2 regions of the Delftia sp. Lp-1 genome follow, and region 2 is predicted to be linked to the other one. Evidence: riboswitches for the same ligand, from Rfam matches in the RefSeq annotation. Region 2 holds a riboswitch; the other holds the start of a gene.
What was found. Region 2 has a riboswitch for S-adenosylhomocysteine ahead of ahcY (adenosylhomocysteinase). Riboswitches for the same ligand answer to the same signal wherever they lie in the genome.
Positions count from the first base shown of each region.

Region 1: it holds a riboswitch for S-adenosylhomocysteine, as region 2 does, so the genes downstream of both, metH (methionine synthase) here and ahcY (adenosylhomocysteinase) in region 2, are expected to answer to the same signal.

Region 1 covers NZ_JAJALJ010000004.1:384,339-388,751, forward strand. The annotation lists gene metH (methionine synthase) at 1-2,542, opposite strand, end outside; S-adenosyl-L-homocysteine riboswitch at 2,597-2,723, opposite strand; gene LGR64_RS27015 (FadR/GntR family transcriptional regulator) at 3,001-3,792, shown strand; gene LGR64_RS27020 (transporter substrate-binding domain-containing protein) at 3,789-4,413, shown strand, end outside.
Region 2 covers NZ_JAJALJ010000001.1:97,327-101,739, reverse strand. The annotation lists gene LGR64_RS00385 (TlyA family RNA methyltransferase) at 1-240, opposite strand, end outside; gene ahcY (adenosylhomocysteinase) at 416-1,846, opposite strand; S-adenosyl-L-homocysteine riboswitch at 1,917-2,001, opposite strand; gene LGR64_RS00375 (response regulator) at 2,009-2,752, opposite strand; gene LGR64_RS00370 (sensor histidine kinase) at 2,779-4,413, opposite strand, start outside.

The sequences.
Region 1 (4,413 bases), on a different contig from region 2:
CGATCTCGTCGGCCTTGAGCACGGCGAACAGGTCGGTCTTGGCGCTGTGGTCGGGGCAGGCCGGGTAGCCGGGCGCGGGGCGCACGCCCTTGTACTGTTCCTTGACCAGCGCTTCGTTGCTGAGGTCCTCGTCGGGCGCATAGCCCCACAGGTCCTTGCGCACGCGCTGGTGCAGGCATTCGGCGAAGGCCTCGGCCAGGCGGTCGGCCAGGGCCTTGAACATGATGCCGGAGTAGTCGTCCAGCGCGTCCTGGAACTCCTTGTCCTTCTTCTCGGCGCCGATGCCGGCCGTGACGGCGAACAGGCCCGCGTAGTCGTGGATGCCCGATTCCTTGGTGGCCACGAAGTCGGACAGGCAGCGGCTGGGGCGCATCACGGGCTGGCCATCCGGGCCTTCCACCATCTGCTTTTCGGTCTGCTGGCGCATGCCGTACCAGGTCATCAGCACCTGGCTGCGGGACTCGTCGGCATAGAACTCGATGTCATCGCCCACGCGGTTGGCAGGGAACAGGCCGATGGCGCCGTTGGCCTGCAGCCAGCGGCCTTCGATGATCTTCTTGAGCATGGCCTGGCCGTCCGCCAGCACCTTGCGCGCCTCGACGCCGACGATCTCGTCGTCGAGGATGGCCGGATAGGGGCCGGCCAGGTCCCAGGTCTGGAAGAACGGGCCCCAGTCGATGTATTCGGCGATCTCGGCCAGGTCGAAGTTGCGGAACACGCGCCGGCCCAGGGCACGCGGCGCAACGGGGGCCTGGGAAAAGTCCACGGGCGTGGCGTTGGCGCGGGCCTTTGCCAGTGGCCACAGCGGTGTCTTCTTCTTGTTGGCGTGCTGGGTGCGCACCTTGTCGTAGTCGGCCTGGATCTCGGCCAGGTAGTTGCCCTTGTTCTCGCCCAGCAGGCTCTGGGCCACGCTGACGCTGCGCGAGGCATCGGGCACGTAGACCACGGGGCCTTCGTACTTGGGCGCGATCTTGACGGCGGTGTGCACGCGCGAGCAGGTGGCGCCGCCGATCAGCAGCGGAATCTTCTTGATGCGGAAGTAGTCGTCCTTGTGCATCTCGCCGGCGACGTATTGCATCTCTTCGAGGCTGGGCGTGATCAGGCCCGACAGGCCGATGATGTCCGCGCCCTCGGCCTTGGCCCGGGCCAGGATCTCATGGCAGGGCACCATCACGCCCATGTTGATGACCTCGAAGTTGTTGCACTGCAGGACCACGGTGACGATGTTCTTGCCGATGTCGTGCACGTCGCCCTTGACGGTGGCGATGACGATCTTGCCCTTGCTGGACACGTCCAGGCCCGCCGCTTCCTGCTGGCGCTTTTCCTCTTCGATGTAGGGCACGAGGTGGGCCACGGCCTGCTTCATCACGCGCGCCGACTTGACTACCTGGGGCAGGAACATCTTGCCGGCGCCGAACAGGTCGCCCACGATGTTCATGCCGTCCATGAGCGGGCCTTCGATCACGTGCAGCGGGCGGCCGCCGCCCTGCACCACGATCTGCTGGTAGGCCTCTTCGGTGTCGGCGACGATGAAGTCGGTGATGCCGTGCACCAGGGCGTGCGACAGGCGCTCGCCCACGGTCTTCGGGTTCTCGGGCGTGCCGCGCCATTCGAGCTTCTTGCTGTCGTCCTTGGCGGCGCCCTTGGCGGCGTCGGCAATCTCCAGCAGGCGTTCCGCAGCGTCAGGGCGGCGGTTGAGCACCACGTCTTCCACGCGCTCGCGCAGCTGGGGCTCCAGGTCGTCATAGACGCCGACCATGCCGGCGTTGACGATGCCCATGTCCATGCCCGCCGAGATGGCGTGGTACAGGAAGACGGTGTGGATGGCCTCGCGCACAGGGTCGTTGCCGCGGAAGCTGAAGCTCACGTTGGAGACGCCGCCCGAGACCTTGGCGCCGGGCAGGTTGCGCTTGATCCAGCGCACGGCCTCGATGAAGTCCACGGCGTAGTTGTCGTGCTCCTCGATGCCGGTGGCCACGGCGAAGATGTTGGGGTCAAAGACGATGTCCTCGGGCGGGAAGCCCACCTCGTCCACCAGGATGCGGTAGGCGCGCTCGCAGATCTCGATCTTGCGCTGATAGGTGTCGGCCTGGCCCTTCTCGTCGAAGGCCATGACCACGGCGGCCGCGCCGTAGCGCCTGATCAGCCGGGCTTGGCGCTTGAATTCATCCAGGCCTTCCTTCATGGAGATGGAGTTGACGATGCCCTTGCCCTGCAGGCAGCGCAGTCCGGCCTCGATGACTTCCCACTTGGAGCTGTCCACCATGACCGGCACCTTGGCGATGTCGGGCTCGGAGGCGATGAGGTTCAGGAAGCGCACCATGGCGGCCTTGCTGTCCAGCATGGCCTCGTCCATGTTCACGTCGATGACCTGGGCGCCGTTTTCCACCTGCTGGCGTGCCACGGACAGCGCTTCCTCGTACTGCTCGTTGAGGATCATGCGCGCAAAGGCCTTGGAGCCCGTGACGTTGGTGCGCTCGCCCACGTTGACGAACAGCGTGCCCTCGCCGATGGAGACGGGCTCCAGGCCCGACAGACGCATGGGAGGGGGAGTGAAAGAGGACGACATCAAGCTCACCTGCAAAAACGGCATGGCAACAGGTGAGCGTCGTTGGCACCGTGGGCGCGGTCCGGCCGGGAACCTGCACCTGGCCCAAGCCTGACGCGGCACGCGATCCGGTGTACGGATGGGCGGGTGCCGCGCTGCAACGCTCCTCGGGCCAAAGCCCGGGATTCTACGGCGGCTGGCGGCGGCCTGCAGTGCGGGTTTTACGCCCGCATTCGGGGCAGGCCTGCACAAAGCCATGCGGCACTGCACCAAAGCGCGGCAGCGCGGGCCGCCGGCGGCGCCTTCGGGGCGGATTGTCGATACCCCATCGCCCCGGATTCTTTGCAGCGCCTGAGGACAACGCTCCTTTTTTTGCATCTGGCACGCAATTCGCTATCTGCTGGGTACGTGGTCTGACCAGTCAGGCCAAAACCCTCCACCCGCGCCAGCCCATGCAAAGCATTCCGATCTCGATGGCCCAGACGCTGCAGCAGCACATCCTGAGCGGCCACTACCCCGGCGGCAGCCAGCTGCCGCCGCAGCGCGAGCTGGCCCGGCAGCTGGGCATCAGCCGCGCTTCGCTGCGCGAGGCACTGTCCATGCTGGAGGCCCTGGGCCTGGTCGAGATCCAGCCGGGCAAGGGCGTGCGCATCAACGGCCCGCACAGCGGCCGTGCACGCATGCACCGCGCCTATGCCACCCCGGCGCTGGGCACGCTGTCGCCGCGCCAGCTGATCGAGCTGCGCCTGGTGCTGGAGCCCGGCTGGGCCGCGCTGGCGGCCGTGCGCGCCGACGACAGCGGCCTGCGCCAGCTGCAATGGACCCAGTCCCAGCTGGCCCACGCACTGGCCCGCAGCGACCTGCTGGCCGCCGCCGACGCCGATCTGCAGTTCCACCTGCTGCTGGCCCAGCTGTCGGGCAACCCGGGCCTGGTGGCCATGGCGCGCCAGCTGGAACTGGCCATCAGCCACAGCCTGCGCCTGCCCTTTGCCTGGAGCGGCGCCGACGACCAGCCCGTGCGCGAGCACGACGCCATCGTGCAGGCCGTCTGCGCGGGCGATGCACCGGGTGCCGCGGGCGCCATGCGCGCCCACCTGCTGTCGGCCGCAAGGCGCAGCGGCATCGATCTCGACACACCGGACGACGCGACGGCGCCCGACGCAACAGCGCCCGATACATCTGCGCCCGACCCTGACCCGCTTTCCTTTCGCCTCACCCCACCTTCCGAAGGAGCTTTCGCATGACTTCCCCCCTGACACCCCGCCGCGCATTCATCCGCACCGCCCTGGCGGCCGCCACCCTGGCCGCTGCCGGCCTGGGCGGCGCAGCCCATGCCGACATGCTGGCCAACATCCAGAAGGCCGGCGTGCTGCGCGTGGCGATTCCGCAGGACTTCCCGCCCTTCGGCTCGCTGGGCACCGACCTGAAGCTGCAGGGCTATGACATCGACATGGCCGCCCTGGTCGCCCAGGAGCTGGGCGTGAAGGTGGAGCTGGTGCCCGTGACCAGCACCAACCGCATCCCCTTCCTGACCACAGGCAAGGCCGACATCGTCATCTCCAGCCTGGGCAAGAACGCCGAGCGCGCCAAGGTGATCGACTTCACCCAGGCCTATGCGCCCTTCCCCAAGAGCGTCTACGGCCCCAAGGACGTGAGCATCAAGGCCCCTGCCGACCTGGCCGGCAAGACCGTGGGCGTGACGCGCGGCTCCACCGAGGACCTGGCCCTCACGCAGGTGGCGCCGGCCTCGGCCACCATCAAGCGCTACGAGGACAACAACGCCACCGCGCAAAGCTATCTGACGGGCCAGGTGCAGCTGGTGACGCTGGGCAACATCGTGGCCAACGCCGTCAACGAGCGCACCA
Region 2 (4,413 bases):
CAGCTTGGTGGCCGCCAGCGCGCCTTCCAGCTTCAGCCCGCCGCGCGAGATGAACCGGGCCTCGGCCCCGTCCAGCAACTGCAGCTCGGCACCCGCAGGAATCTCGTCGCCGTTCTTGGCAACCTTCTTCCAAGGCGTCAGCGGCGTCATGCGCCATTGCACGCCACCCGCAATCAGCCGCTGCGCCTGCGAGCGCGTGGCCGCATGGCCGGCTTCCACCAAAAATACATCTGCGCGCATAGCGTCGTTCCCAGGAAATCTCTAAACCAATGACGCCAAGCGGCGCCGCACCCCACAACTGGCAGGGCCCAACTCAGGGACACCGAGCAAGGGCCGCCCCGCCGCGAGGGTGTCGTCCCCCTCCCTTGCGAAGCAAGTAGAGAGGGGGAAGCGGCGCAAGCCGCTCAGGGGGTGCTTAGTAGCGGTAGGTTTCGGGCTTGTAGGGACCCTGCTTGCTCACACCGATATAGGCAGCCTGGCCGTCCGTCAGCTCGGTCAGCATGGCGCCGACCTTCTTCAGGTGCAGGCGGGCAACCTTCTCGTCCAGGATCTTGGGCAGCACGTAGACCTTGCCGACCTCGTAGGCATCGGGCTTGGTGAACAGCTCGATCTGGGCGATGGTCTGGTTGGCGAACGAGGCGCTCATCACGAAGCTGGGGTGGCCGGTGGCGCAACCCAGGTTCACCAGGCGGCCCTTGGCCAGCAGGATGATCTTCTTGCCGTCAGGGAAGGTGATGTGGTCCACCTGGGGCTTGATTTCTTCCCACTGGTACTGCTCGATGGAGGCGACGTCGATCTCGTTGTCGAAGTGGCCGATGTTGCAGACGATGGCTTCGTTCTTCATGGCCACCATGTGCTCGTGGCGGATGATGTCGCGGTTGCCGGTGGTGGTCACGAAGATGTCGGCCTTGTCGGCTGCCCACTCCATGGTCACGACCTTATAGCCTTCCATGGCCGCCTGCAGGGCGTTGATGGGATCGATCTCGGTGACCCAGACCTGGGCCGACAGCGCGCGCAGCGCCTGGGCGCAGCCCTTGCCCACGTCGCCGTAGCCGGCCACCACGGCAACCTTGCCGGCGATCATCACGTCGGTGGCGCGCTTGATGCCGTCCACCAGCGATTCGCGGCAGCCGTAGAGGTTGTCGAACTTGCTCTTGGTGACGGAGTCGTTGACGTTGATGGCACGGAACTTCAGCGTGCCCTTGGCAGACATCTCGTTGAGGCGGTGCACGCCGGTCGTGGTCTCTTCGGTCACGCCGATGATGTGGGCGCTCTTGCGCGTGTACCAGGTGGGGTCCTGGGCCAGCTTGGCGCGGATGGCGGCGAAGGCGATCTTCTCTTCCTCGGAGGCGGGGTTGTCCAGCACGGACAGGTCCTTTTCGGCGCGCATGCCCAGGTGCAGCAGCATGGTGGCGTCGCCGCCGTCGTCCAGGATCATGTTGGGGCCTTCGCCTTCGGTGCCGGCGGCGCCGAATTCAAAGATGCGGTGGGTGTAGTCCCAGTAGTCGGCCAGCGATTCGCCCTTGATGGCGAACACGGGCGTGCCGGTTTCCGCGATGGCGGCGGCAGCGTGGTCCTGCGTCGAGAAGATGTTGCACGACGCCCAGCGCACTTCGGCGCCTAGGGCCTTGAGCGTCTCGATCAGCACGGCCGTCTGGATGGTCATGTGCAGCGAGCCGGTGATGCGCGCGCCCTTGAGGGGCTGGGCAGCGGCGAATTCCTCGCGCGTGGCCATCAGGCCGGGCATTTCGGTTTCGGCGATCAGGATTTCCTTGCGGCCCCAGGCAGCGAGGGAAATGTCAGCGATGGCCGTGTCGGCGGAAACGGGACGAACAGCAGCGTTCATGGTTTTCTCCAAAAGATGAATGAAAAACCACGTTCTGCGGGAGACGAAAAAAAGCTCACCGCACAGAAAGCGTGGGCGAGCGTCGTTGCAGGTATGACTCCGAGCCTCGCGACCACGCCTGATGTGTGGGGGCCGCTGCAACGCTCCTCGGAGAGGCGCTGATTATACCGATCCCGGGGATGCCTCACCGCCCAGCCCCACAAGCCGGTAGCCCACCTGCAGCTCGGTCACCAGGTGGCGCGGCTGGGCCGGCTCGTCCTCGATCTTCTGGCGCAGATTGGCCATGTGCACGCGCAGGTAGTGGGCGCGGCTCAGGTACTCGGGGCCCCAGACCTGCAGCAGCAGCTGGCGGTGGGTCATCACACGGCCCTGGGCGGCGATCAGGGCCGCCAGCAGGCGGAATTCGATGGGCGTGAGGTGCACCGGCTGCCCCGCGCGCCGCACCTCATGCGTGGCCAGGTCCACCTGCACCGGGCCGAAGTGCACCTTGCTGGACGCGGCCGTACCGCCCGCCCCACCGGCGGCGCCCAGCTGCTGGCGGCGGCGCAGCATCACGCGCAGCCGGGCCAGCAGCTCGGGCACGCCGAAGGGCTTGACCAGGTAGTCGTCGGCGCCGGCATCCAATGCGGCCACCTTCTCGTCCTCACGCTCGCGCGCGGAGAGCACGAGCACGGGCACGGAGGACCACCCGCGCAGCTCGGTCAGGACCTGCTTGCCATCCGCGTCTGGCAGGCCCAGGTCGAGGATGACCAGATCGGGCTGGCGGCTGGCGGCCTCGATCAGGCCGCGGCGCGCGCTGTCGGCCTCGAAGACCTGCCAGCCTTCGTCTTCCAGCACCAGGCGCACGAAGCGGCGGATGCCGGGGTCGTCCTCGATCATCAGGATGCGGTTGGCGGGCGTGCTCATGGGGGGCTTTCGTGCATGGCGGGACTCTAATCCAGCGCAGGCTGCTCGGGCACGGGAAAGCGCAGCGTGAAGATGGTGCCAGGGCCGGGCCGCGCGGCGGCAGCCTCGATGCGCCCGCCATGCGCCTCGACGATGCTGCGCACCAGCGCCAGGCCCAGGCCGATGCCCGAGACGGTGGACTCGGCCGTGCCGCGCGTGAAGGGTTCGAACAGCGTCTCCACCGGCAGATGGGATGGCAGGCCCGGCCCGCCATCGCGCACGGACAGCAGCAGTTCGCCGTCCTGCACACGCGCACTGATGGCCAGCGGCGTGCCGGCCGGCGTGTACTTGGCGGCGTTGTCCAGCAGATTGACCAGCACGCGCTCCATGAGCAGGGCATCGAGCTGCAGCAGCGGCAGGCTGGCGGGCACGTCGGTGCTCACGGGATGCTGGCCCAGGCGCGCGCGCATCTGGCGCAGCGCGCTGCCCACCACTTCGTCCAGCGGAAGCCATTCGCGCTGCAGGTGCACGCCGCCTTGCTGCAGGCGCGCCATGTCCAGCAGGTTCTCCACCAGGCGCTGCATGGCCTGGGCCTGGATGCGGACCTGCTCCAGCATGTCGGCTGCGCCGCCCGGCGGCACATGGCGCTGCGCGGCCTCGGCCGCGCCCAGGATGGTGGTCAGCGGGGTGCGCAGGTCGTGCGAGACGGCCGACAGCAGGGTGTTGCGCATGCGCTCGCCCTCCATGGCGATCTGGGTCTGCTGGGCCACGGCCACGAAGTGCTGGCGCTCCAGCGCCAGCGCCACCTGGCTGGCACAGGCCTCCAGCAGGCGCTGCTCCTCGGGCACCTCCAGGCGCTGCGGCGCACGCAGTTGCAGCACCAGCACGCCGCGCATGCGCACGGGTGCGGCCAGCGGCACATAGCGGGCCGGTGCGGCCGGCAGCGTGTCCGTGCCCTGGCCGGCCTGCTGGCCATGGTCCATGGCCCAGCGCGCAATGCTGTCGTCCATGGGGCAGGAGCCGCCGCCGGCGGGGCGCAGGCGCTCGTCCGCATCGGGCAGCAGCAGCCCGGCCTGGGCGTCGAACACGCCCGAGACCGTGCTCAGCGCAATCTCCACCACCTGCTCCTGCGTGAGCGCGCCCGAAAGGTCGCGCGCCAGCCGCGCCAGGGCGCCCGCGCGCCGCTCGCGCTCGGCCGCCACGCGCGCCTCGTGGCGCAGCCGCGCCATGAGCTGGCCGCAGACCAGGGCCACGCCCAGCATCAGCACGAAGGTGAACAGGTACTGCGTGTCGTTGACATGGAAGGATCCGCGCGGGGGCACGAAGAAAAAGTCGAAGCACAGTACCGACAGCAGCGCCGCCCAGGCGCCCGGGCCACGCCCCCAGCGCAACGAAGACAGCACGACGATGAGCAGGAACAGCATCACCACGTTGGCCGGGTCGAAGATGCGCAGCAGCTGCTCGGCCAGCACCGTGGCGGTCAAGCAGGCCAGGGTCACGCCGGCATAGCCCTTCCAGGGCAGCGGCCTGCGCCGCAGCGGTGCGGCAGGCGCGGCCTCGGTCCGGGCCGCGCTGGACCCCCCGGAGAGCACCAGCACGTCGATGTCGGGATGCAGCTGGACGATGCGGTCGGGCAGGCTGCGGCCCCACCAGCGCCAGGGCGACCATGCCGGGCGCGGCGG